One region of the Mycobacterium sp. Aquia_216 genome, then DNA from elsewhere that is predicted to be linked to it. Evidence: predicted binding sites of a transcription regulator. Region 1 holds the regulator's gene; the other holds the start of a gene.
The links. Region 1 encodes LexA, which represses DNA repair genes until DNA is damaged. Its sites were predicted from a motif close to CGAACANNTGTTCG; they were not measured.
Positions count from the first base shown of each region.

Region 2: the regulator LexA is predicted to act here: its motif matches at 1,568-1,581, upstream of OK015_RS07200 (error-prone DNA polymerase).

Region 1 covers NZ_CP113529.1:2,491,217-2,494,629, forward strand. Annotated here, with positions in the region: gene OK015_RS11620 (LGFP repeat-containing protein) at 1-1,286, shown strand, start outside; gene lexA (transcriptional repressor LexA) at 1,305-2,006, opposite strand; gene OK015_RS11630 (LysM peptidoglycan-binding domain-containing protein) at 2,301-2,795, shown strand; gene nrdR (transcriptional regulator NrdR) at 2,952-3,413, shown strand, end outside.
Region 2 covers NZ_CP113529.1:1,481,808-1,485,220, forward strand. Annotated here, with positions in the region: gene otsB (trehalose-phosphatase) at 1-24, opposite strand, end outside; gene OK015_RS07195 (wax ester/triacylglycerol synthase family O-acyltransferase) at 65-1,432, opposite strand; gene OK015_RS07200 (error-prone DNA polymerase) at 1,595-3,413, shown strand, end outside.

The DNA of each region.
Region 1 (3,413 bases):
AGACCGTCGACGGCGACGTGATCTCGCAGAAGTTCACCGGCGGCAAGATCTCGTGGAATCGGGCAAAGAACACCTTCTCCACCGACCCGGCCAACCTGGCCCCGCTGTTGTCCGGCTTGCAGGTGTCGGGCCAGAACCAGCCGAGCAGCACGGCGATGCCTCCGCACGCCAAGAAGTGGTTCACCTGGAGCTGGTGGTACGTGTTCGCCCTGGTCCCGCTGCTGGTTTTGGTGCTGCTCGCGGTGTTTGTGGCGGTGCGGTGGCGCCGGCATCGCGCCGGCCGTAAGACGGCGCCCTACGACATCGAGCGCGACGTCGATGTCGGCGGCTACGACGACACGGGCGAGCCGCGCTGGGGGCCCGATTACGCCGAGGCCTCCACCGAGCACCTGTCATTCAGCGACCTGAACGCACCGGAGCACCACGAGGCCAACGAGGTGCCGCGAGCCAGATGGCCGCACGCACCCGAAACCGCCGAGCTGGCCGACGACGAGGGGTACGACCACCGGGCATCCGTTTCCGAGGAGGAGTGGGATCAGCTAGGGGTCGACGAGCGGGATCCCGACTCGGTCGACACCGATTCCATCCCGGTGGTGTCGGCGGAAGATCTGATCGAGGCCGGGTACGGCGACGAGCTCCCGCAGGCCGGCTACCGCGACGAGGCCGACGTGCCCGGTTATCCGGATGCCCTTGCCGATGCCGCCTACACCGATGCCGACTACACCGATGCCGCCGGCCCGGAAGCCGCCTACCCGGACGCTGCCGTCGCCGACGAGGCCGGTTATCTGGATTACGCCGACGAGGATGCCGCGTACGCGGACGCGGGTTACCCCGGAGCCGACGATGAGGAGGCGGCCTATCCCGACGTCGCCGTGCCGCACACGCCGCCCGATCTCGCTGCCGCGAGCGACGCCGCATCGGGTGCTGCGGCCGCGTCCGGTGCTGCCGCCGCGGGTGGGGCCGCATCCGGCCTGGCGGCTGCGCTCGGCGTCGCGTCCGGGGCCGCACCGAGAGGCGGAGGGCGCCACGCCGCAGCGGACACCGATGACGAGGCGGACCTCGCGCCGGCCGCGGCTATCGGCGCACTAGGGCAATCCGGCCGTCCGACGATCCATTTGCCGTTAGAGGACCCGTACCAGATGCCCGACGGCTATCCGATCAAGGCCAGCCCCCGCTTCGGTTTGTACTACACGCCGGATAGCGACCTCTACCACGACACGCTGGCCGAAATCTGGTTCTCCAGCGAGGAAGCCGCGCTGGTCAACGGCTTCATCAAGGCAGACTGAACGCCGGTCCGCTCGGCGCTATACCTTGCGGATCACCGTGACGACCTTGCCGAGCACGGTCGCCTCATTGCCCGGGATGGGATCGAACGCGGGGTTGTGCGGCATCAGCCAGACCTGACCGCCCGCGCGTTTGAACGTCTTGACGGTGGCCTCACCGTCGAGCATGGCCGCGACGATGTCGCCATTGTCGGCGACGTTCTGCTGCCGCACCACCACCCAGTCGCCGTCGCAGATCGCCGCCTCGACCATCGAGTCGCCGACCACCTTGAGCAGAAACAGCGTGCCCTCGCCGACCAGCTCGCGGGGGAGCGGGAAGACATCCTCGACGGCTTCTTCGGCCAGGATCGGTCCACCGGCCGCGATGCGCCCAAGCACGGGGACGTACGTGGGTTCCGGCAAGGCGTCGGACCCGGCGACCTCGGTGGCCGGCGCTGCCACCACCATTTCGTCGGCGCCGCGGACGTCGACGGCCCGGGGACGGTTCGGGTCGCGGCGCAGGAATCCCTTGCGCTCGAGGGTGCGCAATTGGTGAGCCACCGAGGATGTCGACGTCAGGCCGACCGCGTCGCCGATCTCCCTGATGCTCGGCGGGTATCCGCGGGTGGTCACCGACTCGCGGATGACGTTCAAGATGGTGCGTTGCCGCTGGGTAAGCGATGAATCCACGGCGTGCAACCGGCCGTCCGGTCCGGCTGCTGAGGTGTCGTTGCTGTCGCTCATGGCACTGAATGTAGCCCGCCTGAATCCAAGAATCAAACATGTGTTCGACTGGCGTGTCGCACCTGGGGCGGCCCGGAGAAGTGATTCGCGGCACTCTGCGAATAACAATGGTGTAACTCTCGAAAAGACCGGGTACTTGTGCTTTATGGCATCGATAGCGACCGGGACAAGTTGTCGGTGGCATGGTCTAGCGTTTTGCTCGTGCGACACGCTTCGCTCAAATGTTCGGATTTCGAACACACGAGCGATAGGGTCGAACGCACGAGCGAGGATTAGTTGACCGGAGGAACGCACATGACGCTCATGCACACAGTCTCACCGCGGACCAACAACGTGCGGCGCCCGAGCGACGGGCTGGTCGGACGGCCTCGTTATGACCAGGAACGCGCACTGCGGTCGCGCCGCGCCGGGCAGTCACGCCCGGCCGGGACTCCGATGCGCTACCGGGGCACCGGCGTCGCGATGTCGGCCGCGCCGCACCGCCGGCGCCCGGCGACGGTCGGGACGACGATCGGTCTGGCCCTGATGGCCGGGATCATCACCCTCTGGCTGGGCCTGGTTGCGAATCTCGGTCAGATCGCCAACGGCGACTCCGCCGCGGCGGCCGCTCCCGTGCCGGACCGGCTGTCCGTGGTAAAGGTCGAGCCGGGCGAATCGCTACAGGACGTGGCGCACCGGGTGGCCCCGGAAGCCCCGGTCCGCGCGGTCGCCGACCGTATCCGCGAACTGAACAACCTGAGCTCGCCGGCGCTGGCCGCGGGTCAGACGCTGATCGCGCCGGTCGGCTGACGCCGCGCCGGTGATGGCGAAAACCGCTCTACGCCAAGGCTCCTCAGTTCATCCTCCGGTATCACCACGCGTGTCGCGGCTGCATTGGCCCGGCGCGGTCGTGCCCAGGTACGCTCGGAGTGTTCCGCGAGATGCCGGCACAGCGAAGGAGCGGTCATGCATTGTCCGTTCTGCCGCCATCCCGATTCCCGGGTGATCGACTCGCGGGAAACCGATGAAGGCCAAGCCATTCGGCGGCGTCGGTCGTGCCCGGAGTGCGGGCGGCGCTTCACCACGGTAGAAACCGCGGTCCTGGCCGTGGTCAAGCGCAGCGGCGTCACGGAGCCGTTCAGCCGCGAAAAGGTCATCAAGGGCGTTCGCCGGGCGTGCCAGGGCCGTCAGGTGGACGAGGACGCGCTGAATCTGCTGGCCCAGCAGGTGGAAGATACGGTGCGTGCGGCCGGTTCGCCGGAAGTGCCCAGTCACGAGGTCGGCCTGGCGATCCTCGGCCCGTTGCGTGACCTGGACGAGGTGGCTTACCTGCGCTTCGCGTCGGTATACCGGTCCTTTTCTTCGGCCGACGATTTCGAGCGCGAGATCGCGGCGCTTCGCAAGCATCGCAAAGTATCGACACCGGGC
Region 2 (3,413 bases), 1.0 Mb from region 1:
GGTGACCGGCTCCAATGTGGGCACGACCAACCTTCTCACGATGGTCGATGCCGCCCGGGTTGGGTCAGTGGCGTGCTCGCGCGGTCGGATGGCTCGGGGGTACGCCGCCCCGCAGCGCGCGGGTCCGTCGCTTGCGCCGATCCTTGGTGAACAGCAGGACGGAATCTTGGCTCAGTGCGGTCAGTCGCGCCATTTCCCGTTCGATGCCGGCCGCGAGCTGCTGGAGTTCGGGTGCGGCGTCGTAGTCGGCGGTGATGCCGAAAATCAGCTCGCCGCCGTAGCTCAGCACCGCGACTCCGCTGGACAGCTGCGAAGCGGTCGGAGGGATCGGCAGCAAGCGTTCCACCGTTGCGCCCATCAGCCCCAACTGGTGGCGTGGCCCGGGCGCGTTTGTGGCCAAAGTCACGATGCCCGGCTGCGGAAGCCGGCTCAGTACCAGTTGAAGCGCCTTGGCGCACAGCGCAAATGGCATGTAGTTGGCGGCCAGTTCCGTGATGGTCGGCCCGGTGTTCTGGTGCTTGGGCTGGTTCAGGCTGCTGTGCACAATCCGCAGGCGCTGCACCGAATCCTCGTGCTCGACGGGCAGGTACGGCAGCTTGCCCGAGATGTCGTCGGCCTTCTCCAGCGTGCGCAGCGAACCCGCGCGCGGCTGTTCGCCGCGGTGCAGCAGCACGGCGCGGAAGCCCTCGGTGATGGCGGCGAGTGCGACGTCGTTGGTGGTCACCCGGAACTTGCCGCACACCGCGTCGACGGCGGCAAGGGGGACGCGCACCGTGCTGTAGCGCCGCATGGTGACCGCCGGGCCGGTCGACGACAGCCGGGCCGCCGACCAGATCGTACCGGCCATGGTGCTCGTGACGGTGCCGGCGACGGCTGAGGCACGCAGCAGCGCGTCTGCCCAGCCCGACTTCTGGACTGGCATCGAATCCTGCTTGGGCGCTGGGGGATTGGTGAACATCTCACTGTCGGCGTCGTCGCAGAGCCTGGTGAGGAGGTGGGCCGCGGGAGTGGCGTCGGCGAGGTGGTGGTGGACCTTCATCAAGATCGCCCACTTGCCCTTCAGGCCTTCGATGAGCCAGCACTCCCACAGCGGGCGGTCCAACTCGAGGGGTCGCTCTAGGGCGTAGGCGATCGCCCGCGACAGGTCGGCTTCATCGCCCGGGCGGGGAACCGCGACTCGGCGCAGGTGATGGGAGAGGTCGAAGCCCGGATCGTCAATCCATTGCTGGGTGCCGCGCAGCGGGTGCGTTCGCAATACCTGGGTGCATCGCGGTATCGACTGAATTCGTTCCGCGAGAAGCGCTTTGAGCTGCTCCAGATTGGGTACGGCGCCGTCGACGATGGCGACGGCGCCGGTCGCCATGCTCGCCTGCCGGTCGGGGTCCGCGGCCGTGCGAAAGCCCGTATCCAAAGCCGTTGTCAGTTGTACCATTTTCATACCCCGCCCTAGTTGCCCCGTACCAGTATCTGTCGCGGCGCCCCCATCGCGGTAGATCCAAGTCCGTTAAGACTGTGTTTAGAAGTTGAAGCCCCGTTTAACAACTGCTTTAACAACCGTGCACGAAATCGAACATACATTCGATAGACTGTACGAGTGGGTTGGTTCAACGGGCCGCCGAGTTGGGCGGAAATGGAGCGGGTGCTCGACGGCAAGCCGCGTCATGCCGGCGCACCCACCCCTTCCGGCCCGGCGGAAGACGGTCCGCTGTCACGCAAACGCGGGACGTACACGCCGCCGCGAGAACCCGGGAGCACTCGCTCGTCCGCCGCTGCTGCCGTTCCGTATGCCGAGCTGCACGCGCATTCGGCGTACAGCTTCCTGGACGGGGCCAGCACGCCCGAGGAGCTGGTCGAGGAGGCCGCCCGGCTGGATCTGCGGGCGCTGGCGCTGACCGACCACAACGGTCTGTACGGGGCGGTGCGGTTCGCCGAGGCGGCCGCCGAACTCGACGTGCGTACCGTGTTCGGCGCCGAGTTGTCGCTGGGCGCCTCGTCGGTTTCGGGGGCTCGTACCGAGAAGCCGGACCCGCCCGGCCCGCACCTGCTGGTGCTGGCCCGCGGCCCGGAGGGTTACCGTCGGCTGTCGCGGCAGCTGGCCGCCGCACATCTGGCCGGCGGTGAGAAAGGCAAGCTGCGCCTCGACATCGACACGTTGACCGAAGCCGCGGACGGGCATTGGCACATCCTGACGGGATGCCGTAAAGGCAGTGTGCGCCAGGCGCTTTCCGACGGCGGTCCGGACGCGGCGGCGCAGGCGCTGGCCGATCTGGTGGACCGCTTCGGGGCGCATCGGGTCAGCATCGAGTTGACTCATCACGGCCAGCCCCTCGACGACGAGCGCAATGCGACACTGGCCGCCCTGGCACCGCGGTTCGGGGTCGGCGTCGTCGCCACCACCGGAGCGCATTTCGCCCATCCGTCGCGCCGCAGGCTGGCCATGGCGATGGGCGCGATCCGGGCCCGGCAGTCGCTGGACTCGGCCGCCGGATGGCTGGCCCCGCTGGGCGGCTCGCACCTGCGGTCCGGTGCGGAGATGGCCCGGCTGTTCGCGCAGCGGCCCGAGGTGGTGACCGCCGCCGCCGAACTCGGCGAGCAGTGCGCGTTCGGGCTGGCACTCATCGCGCCGCAGCTGCCGCCGTTCGACGTGCCCGCCGGGTATACCGAGGACAGCTGGTTGCGGCAGTTGGTGATGGCCGGAGCGCGCGACCGCTACGGCCTCCCCGAGGCCGCGCCGCGTGCGTACTCCCAGATCGAGCATGAGCTGAAAGTCATTGCTCAACTGACGTTTCCGGGCTACTTCCTGGTGGTGCACGATATAGCCCGGTTCTGCCGGGAGAACAACATCCTGTGCCAGGGCAGGGGATCGGCGGCCAACTCCGCGGTCTGTTACGCCCTGGGCGTCACCGCCGTCGATCCGGTGGTCAACGAGCTGTTGTTCGAGCGCTTCTTGTCGCCCGCCCGCGATGGGCCGCCCGACATCGACATGGACATCGAGTCGGATCAGCGCGAAAAGGTCATCCAGTACGTCTACCGCAAATACGGCCGGGATTACGCTGCCCAGGTCGCCAACGTCATCACCTACCGCGGGCGAATTGCGGTGCGCGACATGGCCCGTGCCTTGGGCTTTTCGCAGGGCCAGCAGGACGCCTGGAGCAAGCAGATCAGCCACTGGAACGGGCATGGCCCCGACTCCAATGACCCAGCGCCGGACCTCGACGGTATTCCCGAGCAGGTGATCGAACTGGCCACCCAGATCCGGAATCTGCCGCGGCACATGGGCATTCATTCCGGCGGCATGGTGATCTGTGATCGCCCGATCGCCGACGTCTGCCCGGTGGAGTGGGCGCGGATGGAGAACCGCAGCGTCCTGCAATGGGACAAAGACGATTGTGCGGCCATCGGTTTGGTGAAGT